Kineococcus endophyticus: one gene and its partner. The protein of the gene in region 1 interacts with the protein of each later gene in a pairwise test. Links are inferred from orthologs where the notes say so. Each region holds a gene or a part of one and is shown in the gene's direction. Other genes may lie near its edges.

What was found. The genes of interacting proteins can lie anywhere in the genome.
Region 2: the proteins of secA (region 1) and secG interact in binary tests that used the Escherichia coli proteins (3 or more experiments, as listed by UniProt). The link is inferred for Kineococcus endophyticus from one-to-one orthologs.

What each region holds. Positions count from the first base shown.
Region 1 is NZ_JBFNQN010000007.1:279,331-284,896, forward strand. The notes cover bases 915-4,159. They hold secA (preprotein translocase subunit SecA), read left to right. Parts: upstream 915-1,271; coding sequence 1,272-3,959; downstream 3,960-4,159. Other genes in these bases: AB1207_RS12185 (putative bifunctional diguanylate cyclase/phosphodiesterase), read left to right, coding at 915-1,202; AB1207_RS12195 (Rv3235 family protein), read right to left, coding at 3,979-4,159. Also shown: more of AB1207_RS12185, read left to right, coding at 1-914; more of AB1207_RS12195, read right to left, coding at 4,160-4,491; AB1207_RS12200 (LysM peptidoglycan-binding domain-containing protein), read right to left, coding at 4,538-5,110; AB1207_RS12205 (hypothetical protein), read left to right, coding at 5,314-5,566. UniProt on the Escherichia coli protein: Required for protein export, interacts with the SecYEG preprotein conducting channel.
Region 2 is NZ_JBFNQN010000013.1:132,194-137,226, forward strand. What follows is about bases 827-3,538. They hold secG (preprotein translocase subunit SecG), read left to right. Parts: upstream 827-1,912; coding sequence 1,913-2,164; downstream 2,165-3,538. Other genes in these bases: AB1207_RS18635 (phosphoglycerate kinase), read left to right, coding at 827-1,045; tpiA (triose-phosphate isomerase), read left to right, coding at 1,096-1,881; AB1207_RS18650 (RNA polymerase-binding protein RbpA), read left to right, coding at 2,178-2,528; pgl (6-phosphogluconolactonase), read right to left, coding at 2,599-3,348; opcA (glucose-6-phosphate dehydrogenase assembly protein OpcA), read right to left, coding at 3,345-3,538. Outside these bases: more of AB1207_RS18635, read left to right, coding at 1-826; more of opcA, read right to left, coding at 3,539-4,577; zwf (glucose-6-phosphate dehydrogenase), read right to left, coding at 4,600-5,033. UniProt on the Escherichia coli protein: Subunit of the protein translocation channel SecYEG. Overexpression of some hybrid proteins has been thought to jam the protein secretion apparatus resulting in cell death; while this may be true it also results in FtsH-mediated degradation of SecY.

The sequences.
Region 1 (5,566 bases):
ACAGCGCCATGTACATGGCCAAGGCCGAGTCGCACGCGGCCGGTCCGGCCGTCGCGGCCGGCACGGTCCCCGGGGGCGTGGTCGTCTTCGAGGCCGACATGCACGACGCCGACCGCCTGCGCCGCCAGCTCGAGCACGACCTGCTGCGCGCGGTGCAGGAGGACGAGTTCGAGCTCGCCTACCAGCCCATCGTCCGGCTCGCCGACGGTGCCGTCGTCGGCGCCGAGGCCCTCCTGCGCTGGCGGCACCGGACCCGCGGTGTCCTCGAACCGGGCGCCTTCCTCGCCGGGGCGGAGCGCTCGCCGGCCGTCGAGGAGCTCTGGCGCTGGGTGCTGCGCACGGCCTGCACGCAGGCCGCCGCGTGGCGGGAGCAGGTGCCGGACCTGTCCGTCACCGTCAACCTGTCCGCCGCGCACGTCATGACGCGCGGTGCGGCCGACGACGTCCGCGCCGCGCTCACGGCCGCCGGCCTGGACCCCACCGCGCTCGTCCTCGACGTGCCCGCGGGCCTCCTCGCGGAGGACCCCGACATGCTCAACGCACGGCTGAAGAAGCTGCGGGCGACGGGGGCGCGGATCCTGCTCGACGACTTCGCCACCCTCGACCCCGGTCAGGGGGGCGTCCTGGCGGGTCACTCACTCGCGCCGCTGCGCCAGCTGCCCGTCGACGGCGTGAAGCTCGACCGCACGCTCATCGCCGAGATCGACGGTCCCGACGGCGTCGACGCGCTCGCCGCCGTGCGGACGCTGTGCGAACTCGGCGCCGCCCTCGACCTCGGTGTCGTCGCCGAGGGCGTGGAGCGCACCGAGCAGGCGGTGCTGCTCACCGAGGCCGGCTGCTCGGTCGCCCAGGGCATCCTGCTCGGGGCGCCCCGCTCGGTCGTCGAGCTCGGGTCGGAGCTGACGGCCGACGAGCTCGGCCCGGTCGAGCCGACGGCCGCCGTCCCGGCCCTGGCCGACCTCGTCGAGTTCACCGACGAGGCGGCGGGGGAGGCCCGGGAGGAGGGCACGGACGAGGGCCCGCTGGACGCGGCCGCCCTCTTCGCCCGGGAGTTCGGCCCGGCCCCCGTGCCCCGCGACGGCGCGCTGGCGATCCCGCTCGCCCCCTCGCCCCCGGCGGGCCGGGGACCCGCGCCCGTGCCCGTCCCGATCAGCGGCGTGCGGCCCACCGACGTGCGGAGGATGCTGGACCAGTCGCGCTGAGCCACCTCTGCTGTCCCAGGGTCACCGTGAGGTCCCCGTCACCCCGCGTTGCGCCGCTAGAGTGATGGGGTGCCAGCGATCGTCGAAAAGGTCCTCCGCGCCGGCGAGGGCCGCGTCGTCAAGCGTCTGCACCGCATCGCGGAGCAGGTCAACGCCCTCGAACCCGACTTCGAGGGGATGAGCGACGCGGAGCTGCGGGGCGAGACCGACCGCTTCAAGGAGCGCCTCGCCGGTGGCGAGACGCTCGACGACCTGCTCCCGGAGGCCTTCGCGGTCGTCCGCGAGGCGGCTCGCCGCACGCTGGGCCAGCGGCACTTCGACGTGCAGCTCATGGGTGGTGCGGCGCTGCACCAGGGCAACATCGCCGAGATGCGCACCGGTGAGGGCAAGACGCTCGTCGCCACGCTGCCGGCGTACCTCAACGCGCTGACCGGCAAGGGCGTCCACGTCATCACGGTCAACGACTTCCTCGCCGAGTACCAGTCCGACCTCATGGGACGCGTCTTCCGGTTCCTGGGCCTGACGAGCTCCTGCATCCTGTCCCGGATGCGCCCCGACGAGCGGCGCGAGGCCTACGCGGCCGACATCACGTACGGGACGAACAACGAGTTCGGCTTCGACTACCTGCGCGACAACATGGCGTGGAACGTCTCCGAGATGGTCCAGCGCGGCCACCACTTCGCCGTCATCGACGAGGTCGACTCGATCCTCATCGACGAGGCCCGCACCCCGCTGATCATCTCGGGCCCCTCCGACGCCCCGACGAAGTGGTACACGGAGTTCGCCAAGATCGTCCGGCGCCTGACGATCGACGTCGACTACGAGGTCGACGAGAAGAAGCGCACCATCGGCATCCTCGAGGCCGGCATCGAGAAGGTCGAGGACCTCCTCGGCATCGAGAACCTCTACGAGAGCGTCAACACCCCGCTCATCGGGTTCCTCAACAACGCCGTCAAGGCCAAGGAGCTCTTCAAGCGGGACAAGGACTACGTCGTGTCCCCGAACGACGAGGTCCTCATCGTCGACGAGCACACGGGCCGCATCCTGGCGGGCCGCCGCTACAACGAGGGCATGCACCAGGCCATCGAGGCCAAGGAGGGGGTGCCGATCCAGAACGAGAACCAGACGCTCGCGACGATCACGCTCCAGAACTTCTTCCGCATGTACGACAAGCTCTCGGGCATGACCGGGACGGCCATGACCGAGGCCGCCGAGTTCCACCAGACGTACAAGCTGGGCGTGGTGCCGATCCCCACGAACCGGCCCGCCGTCCGCATCGACCAGCCCGACCTCGTCTACAAGAACGAGCAGGCCAAGTTCGCGGCCGTCGTGGAGGACATCGCCGAGCACCACGCCGCGGGGCAGCCGGTCCTCGTCGGGACGACGAGCGTGGAGAAGAGCGAGTACCTCTCCAACCTGCTGACCAAGGCCGGTGTCGAGCACACCGTCCTGAACGCCAAGCAGCACGAGCGCGAGGCCTCGATCGTCGCGCAGGCCGGCCGCAAGGGCGCCGTCACGGTCGCCACGAACATGGCCGGCCGCGGGACGGACATCATGCTCGGCGGCAACGCCGAGTTCCTCGCGGTCGCCGCCATGAAGGACAAGGGCCTGGACCCCGACGAGGCGCCCGACGCCTACGAGGCGGCCTGGCCGGAGGTCCTCGAGCAGGCCAACGCCTCGGTCCAGGCCGAGCACGACGAGGTCCGCGACCTCGGCGGTCTCTACGTGCTGGGCACCGAGCGCCACGAGTCGCGCCGCATCGACAACCAGCTGCGCGGACGGTCGGGCCGCCAGGGCGACCCGGGGGAGTCCCGGTTCTACCTCTCGCTCACCGACGACCTCATGCGCCTGTTCAACGCCGCGCTCGTCGAGAGCTTCCTGACCCGCACGGGCATCCCGGAGGACGTCCCGATCGAGTCCAAGATGGTCTCGCGCGCCATCCAGAGCGCCCAGGGCCAGGTCGAGGGCCGCAACTTCGAGATCCGCAAGAACGTCCTGAAGTACGACGACGTCCTCAACCGCCAGCGCGAGGTCATCTACACCGAGCGCCTCAAGGTGCTCGAGGGCGAGGACCTGCACGTCCAGATCCGCCACTTCATCGACGACGTCGTCACCGCGTACGTCTCGGAGGCCACCGCCCGGGGCTTCGGCGAGGACTGGGACCTCGAGGAGCTGTTCACGGCACTGCGCAGCCTGTACCCCGTCTCGATCACGCCCGAGGAGGTCGTCGAGGCCGCCGGTGGCCGCGGGAACCTCACCGTCGAGCGACTGGTCGAGGAGATGCGCGGTGACGCGCAGGCCTGCTACGACGCCCGCGAGGAGGAGCTGGGGGCCGAGGCCCTGCGCGACCTCGAGCGCCGCGTCGTCCTGTCGGTCCTGGACCGCAAGTGGCGTGAACACCTCTACGAGATGGACTACCTGCAGGAGGGCATCGGCCTGCGGGCGATGGCCCAGCGGGACCCGCTCGTGGAGTACCAGCGCGAGGGCTACCAGCTCTTCGGCGCGATGACCGACGCCATCAAGGAGGAGTCGGTCGGGTACCTGTTCTCGCTGCAGGTCCAGCCGGCCGCCCAGGCCGGTGTCGCCGCCACGCCGCCCGGTTTCGGTGCTCCGCCGGTCCGTCAGCAGCTGCAGTACTCCGCCCCCACGGCGGAGGGCGACGTCGAGGTGCACGCCGGTGACGCGCAGGCGACGGAGGCCGCCACGGGCAACCGCGCCCAGCGCCGCGCGGCCGAGCGCGCCCAGCGCGAGGTCTGACCCCCTGGCGCCGGCCGGGTCACCGCGTCTCGAGCGCGGTGACCCGCCACCGGTCGCCGGAGCGGTCGGTGCACCGCTCGACGCGCAGCGCCGCCGCCTTGACGCGGTCGCCGTCGCGCAGCACCGCGCTCACCTCCGCGATCCCGTCGAACGGGAACGAGACGCGCAGCGAGGACACGTGCGCGGCCCGGACGGCGCCGCGCGCCGCCGGCCGCACACGTGAGCGCAGCCGGGCCTGCACGGCCGCCTTGCGCTGGACACCGCTGTAGATGTCGGCGCTGGACCAGCGCAGCAGCTGCTGCGTCGGCCGCTGCCCGGACAGGACCTCCAGCAGCGTCACGAGGTACCGCTTCGTCCAGCCCGTGACCTCCGGCAGCTCTGCGGGCGGCAGCAGCCGCAGGTCCTGCAGCTCCAGCTCGAGGACGCCCTGGTCCGGGCTGAGGTGCGTGAGGACCGGCCCCTCGGCGCCGAAGGCGTCCTCGTCGTCGACGTAGCGGGGCAGCCGTCCGGTGCGGGTGGCGGTGCTGGGCACGGGGGTTCTCCTCGGCGGGATCGGGTCGGTCGGGTCGGGGGAGTTCTCAGGGCAGGCGCAGGACCTGGCCCGGCAGCAGCCGGTCGGGGTCGTCCCCGATGACGTGGGCGTTCGCGGCGTAGAGGCGCTCCTGCTCCGCCAGGACCTGGCCGCGGGTGGCGTCCGGGCCGAGCCGGCGCTCGGCGAGCGACCAGAGGCTGTCGCCGCGCAGCACCACGACCTCGCCGGCGACGTCCCGGGTGGGGGCGGTCCGCGGAGCTGGCGCGTCCCACCCGACCTCCACGGGCGCCGCACGGCTCGCCGCCGTCGGCCACCCCGGGTCGAGCGTCGCCGTGGCGGCCCACCCGACCTCGGGAACCGCCGGCGACGCAGCCTGGGCGGACAGCGCGGCGGACCCCAGGAGCAGCCCGACGACGAGCGCGACGAGTCGTCGCACGACGGCCGGCACCCCCGGTGTGAGGCGGACGGCGCGCCGGGGGGAGCGGCGGACCCGCACCTCGTCAACGACCGCGACCACGACGCTGAGGGCGAGCCACAGCGCCACCGCGAGGCCGACCACGACGCACACACCGACGACGACCTCGGCGGGGTCCTGGCTGCCGAGGAACGGTGGGCGCACGATGGGGCTCCTGAGGGGTTCGGGCGGCGGTTGGATGTCGTTTGCTGCTGTTTGCTGCGGCATGTCTACCGAGACCCTGTGCGGCGGACCAGGGAACGGTCCGGGGTGCGCCCGATCGGAGGGCACCGGCTGACGCACCGTCAGGCGAGGTCACCGGCGCCGTCACGCGCGGTGCTGACGCGTGCGCTCGTACCGTGGGACGCGTGCGCTGGGACGACCTGTTCGACGACCTCGAGGGTCAGGCCGAGCACGCGCGCCGGCAGGACCTCGCGGCGGAGGTGGCCGACCGCACGCGGCGCGAGCAGGCGACGGTGGTCCTCGCCGACCGCGTGCGCGCAGCCCGGGGTGCGCTGACGTGGTCGCTGCTTGACGGGTCGACGCTCGTGGGTCGGGTGCTCTCGGCGGGGCCGGGGTGGTACCTGCTGACGGCCGGCGCCGGTCCGGAGGCCGACGGCC
Region 2 (5,033 bases), on another replicon or contig:
CCACCTCGGCCGTCCGAAGGGTGCCCCCGAGGCCAGGTACTCCCTCGCCCCGGTGCACGCCCGCCTGGCCGAGCTGCTGGACGGCGTGGACGTCGCCTTCTGCCCCGTCACGGTGGGCGCCGAGGCGACCGCCGCCGTGGCGGACCTGGGCGACGGGCAGGTCCTGCTGCTGGAGAACATCCGCTTCAACGCCGGTGAGACCAGCAAGGACGAGGGGGAGCGCGGTGCCTTCGCCGACGAGCTCGCCGCCCTGGCCGACGCCTACGTCTCCGACGGCTTCGGCGCGGTCCACCGCAAGCACGCCAGCGTCTACGACGTCGCACGCCGGCTGCCGCACGCCGCCGGCGGTCTCGTGGCGACCGAGGTCGAGGTCCTGCGCCGGCTGACGACCCACCCGGAACGGCCCTACGCCGTCGTCCTGGGCGGGTCGAAGGTCTCCGACAAGCTCGGCGTCATCGACAACCTCCTCGGCTCGCTCCTGACGTCGGGGGACCGCCTCCTCGTCGGCGGCGGCATGGTCTTCACGTTCCTCGCCGCGACGGGTCGCGAGGTCGGCAAGAGCCTGCTCGAGGCCGACCAGCTCGACCGGGTCCGCGGGTACGTGCAGAGCGCGCAGGACAAGGGCGTCGAGCTCGTCCTGCCCACCGACGTCGTCGCCGCGACGGCCTTCGCCGCCGACGCCGACCCGCAGGTCGTCTCCGCGGACGCGATCCCGGCCGACCGCCTCGGCCTCGACATCGGCCCCGACTCCGCCGCGACCTTCGCCGCGGCCCTCGCCGACGCCCGGACGGTGTTCTGGAACGGCCCCATGGGCGTGTTCGAGATGGAGCCCTACGCCGGCGGCACCCGTGCCGTGGCGCAGGCCCTCGTCGACGCGAAGGTCGCCTCCGGCGCGTTCAGCGTCGTGGGCGGGGGCGACTCGGCCGCCGCCGTGCGCACGCTCGGCTTCGCCGACGAGCAGTTCGGGCACATCTCCACCGGTGGTGGGGCGAGCCTGGAGTACCTCGAGGGCAAGCAGCTGCCCGGCCTCGACGTCCTCGACTGACACCCCACCCGAACCCCACCGACCTCGACGACCCGCAGGAAGGCGCACCGATGCCCCGCACCCCGCTCATCGCCGGCAACTGGAAGATGGTCCTGGACCACCAGCAGGGAACCCTGCTGGTCCAGAAGCTCGACTGGACCCTCAAGGACGCCAAGCACGACTACTCGGCCGTCGAGGTCGCCGTGCTGCCCTCGCACACGAGCCTGCGCACCGTGCAGACGCTCATCGAGGGCGACAAGCTCTCCGTGCGCCTCGGCGCCCAGGACGTCTCCGAGCACGACTCCGGGGCCTACACCGGTGAGGTGTCGGCCGCGCAGCTCGCCAAGCTCGGCGTCGCGTACGTGGCGGTCGGGCACTCCGAGCGCCGCCAGTACCACGGTGAGACCGACGCCGTGGTGCGTGCGAAGACGGCCAAGGCGCTGGCCGGCGGGATCGTCCCCATCGTCTGCGTGGGGGAGCCGTTGGAGGTCCGCAAGGCCGAGCAGCACGTCGAGCACACCGTCGGGCAGGTCACCCAGGCCCTCACGGGCCTGACGGCCGAGCAGGTCGCCGGGCTGGTGCTGGCCTACGAGCCGGTGTGGGCCATCGGGACCGGCGAGGTCGCGACGCCCGAGGACGCCCAGGAGGTGTGCTCCGCACTGCGCTCCGCCGTGGCCGAGCAGTTCGACCAGACGACGGCCGACGCCGTGAGGATCCTCTACGGCGGCAGCGTGAAGCCCGCCAACATCGCCTCGATCATGAAGCAGCCGGACGTCGACGGCGCCCTCGTCGGCGGGGCCAGCACGGACGCGGGCGACTTCGCCGCGATCGTGCGCTTCCGCGATCATCCGGCCTGAGGACGGCCGGTGATGGCCTAGGCTGGGCGGCGTGAGCGTCCTCCGCATCGTGCTGCAGGTGATCCTCGCGATCTCCAGCCTCTTCCTGACCCTGCTCATCCTGCTGCACAAGGGGAAGGGGGGCGGCCTGTCGGACATGTTCGGCGGCGGCGTCACCACGAGCCTGTCGGGCTCGAGCATGGCCGAGCGGAACCTCAACCGCTTCACGATCACGATCGGCTGCGTCTGGTTCGCGACCGTCGTGCTGCTCGGCCTGGTCGAGCGCTTCACCAACGAGTTCTGAGGAGACGACCGACGTGGCAGGTGGCAACGCCATCCGTGGCAGCAGGGTCGGCGCCGGCCCCATGGGGGAGGCGGAACGCGGTGACACCGCACCCCGCATCCGCATCTCGTACTGGTGCGCCAACGGGCACGAGACGAAGCCCAGCTTCGCCGAGGAGTCCGGGGTCGAGCCGCCGGAGACGTGGGACTGCCCGCGCTGCGGGTTCCCCGCCGGGACGGACCGGAGCAACCCGCCGGCTCCGCCGAAGAACGAGCCCTACAAGACGCACCTCGCCTACGTGAAGGAGCGCCGCTCCGACGCCGACGGCGAGGCCATCCTCAACGAGGCGCTGGACTCGCTGCGGGCGCGCGGTCTCATCCGCTGAGCCTCCCCGAGCACACGAAGGCCCCCTGCACACCGTGCAGGGGGCCTTCGTCGTCTCCGTGGTCCGTGCCTCAGAGGTCGGCGGCCGCGGCCTCATCGACGAGCCAGAGCGTCCGGTCGGTGCCGAAGACGCCGGCGGCCGGGGTCTCGGCGACGTCGCCCGCGGCGACGCCGCGCGCAACCGCGGCGGCCTTCTCCGCCCCCGCGGCGACGAGCCACACCTGCCGGGCCCGTGCAATCGCCCCGAACGTGAACGAGACGCGCAACGGCGGGGGCTTGGGGGACTCCCGGATGCCGACGACGCTGGACTCGTCGCGCGCCAGCCCCGGGTGGTGGGGGAAGAGCGAGGCGACGTGCCCGTCGGGGCCCATGCCCAGCAGCAGGACGTCGAACGCGGGCACCTCCGCGCCGTCGCCGTGCTGCAGCAGCTCGGCGGCGTAGCGGGCGGCGGCCGCGTCCAGGTCGTCGCCGTCGGGCCCGTCGACGGCCGGCGGGTAGTGGACGGTCGAGACGTCGAGGTCCAGCGCGCCGAGGAGGGCGTCCTGGGCCTGCGTCGCGTTCCGCTCCGGGTCGCCCGTCGGCAGGAACCGCTCGTCGGACCACCAGAAGTGCACCCGGCGCCAGTCCACCGTGTCCCGGCTCGCCGCCGCGGCGACCGCCGCGAGCGTCTTGCCGCCGATGGTGCCGCCCGTCAGCGAGACGTGCGCGACGCCCCGGGCGGACTGGGCGTCGGCCAGCGCCGTGACGAGCCGGTCGGCGGTGGCCGACGCGAGCACCTCCGGCGTGGCGTACCGGACGACGGAGACGTCGGAGCGGCTCACCGGCCCACCGCCCCGCGGGCGGCGCGGGCGCGCGGCGCGGTCTTCCCCGCCGCTGCCTTCGTCGCGACCGGTGCGGCGGCCTTCTTGCCGGCGGTTGCGCGCTTGCGGACCGTGGCACCCTTCGGCGTCTCGGAGTCGGGGGCCTCACCGGCGACCGGGGACGTGCCGTCGGAGCGCTCCTGCTCCGGCGGTGCGCCCTTCATCTGCTCGGACACCACGGCCGAAGCAGCCTCGGCGGCGGCCTGGCGCGCGGCGGCACCCCGGCTGCCCGAGAGCTTCCCGGCGTGCTCGGCGTCGCGGGCGGACATGACCTTCTTGCTGACCTGGGGCAGGCCGTCGCGCAGCACCTCGCCGTAGACCTCGTCGGGGTCCAGACGCCGCAGCTCCTCCGTCAGGCAGTCCTTCACCTGACGTCGGGCCAGGGACAGGCGCCGGTCGGGCTGACCGGGCTGGGTCAACGTGGCGACCGTCGCGTCGGGGCGGATCAGTTCCACCGCACCGGACTTGCGTTCCAGGCGGACGCTCTGCACGCCCGTTCCACGCCGGGTCCGGGCCCGCACGACCGGCGCCTTGAGCTTGGCCGCCAACCACGCGGCGAGCAGCTCGGTGCTCGGGCTGTCCGGGGCGCCCGCGACCGTGATCGACGTGACCGGCTCGTAGGGCGGCTGGTCCAGCGCCGCCGCGAGCAGCGCGCGCCAGTTCGTCAGCCGCGTCCAGGCGAGGTCGGTGTCGCCCTCGCGGTACGTCGTCCGCCGGGCCTCCAGCGCCTTGGCCGGGTCGCGCGACTCCGCGGAGTCGGTGATGCGGCGCTGGGCGATGCGGCCGATGGAGTCGGTGCGCAGGTCGTCCGGGGCCGAACCCGGCCAGTAGGCCACGATCGGCGCGTCCGGCAGCAGCAGCGAGACGATGGTCGTCTCGCCGTGCTCCACGAGCGGGCCGTAGGCGCGCAGCACGATGACCTCGCTGGCGCCGGCGTCCCCGCCGACGCGGATCTGCGCATCGAGCCGGGCGGCGCCCCGCTTGTTGCCGCGGGCCAGCACGAGCACCCGGCAGGGGTGCTCGCGGCTGGCCTCGTTGGCCGCGGCGATGGCGTCCTCGGCGTGGGCGTCGTCGGTGATGACGACGAGCGTCAGCACCCGGCCGAGGGCCACGGCCCCGCCGGAGTCGCGCAGGTCGATGAGCGCCTTGTTGATGGCGCTCGTCGACGTGCTGGGCAGGTCGATGATCATCGCGAGACCTCTCTGGTGCGCGTCACGGTCGCCGCCACTGCCGGCCGGTCCGCTCGAGCATGGCGTCCGCCGACGGCGGTCCCCACGTGCCCGAGGGGTACGGCTCCGGCTGGCCGTTCTTGGACCAGAACGAGGTGATCGGGTCGAGGATCTTCCACGACAGCTCGACCTCCTCGTGCCGCGGGAACAGCGGGGGGTCGCCGAGCAGGACGTCGAGGATGAGCCGCTCGTACGCCTCGGGGCTGGACTCGGTGAAGGCGTGCCCGTAGCCGAAGTCCATCGTCACGTCGCGCACCTCCATCGCGGTGCCCGGGACCTTCGAGCCGAACCGCATGGTGATGCCCTCGTCCGGCTGGACCCGGATGACCAGGGCGTTCTGCCCGAGCTCCTCGGTCGCCGTCCGTTCGAAGGGCAGGTGCGGGGCGCGCTTGAAGACGACGGCGATCTCGGTCACCC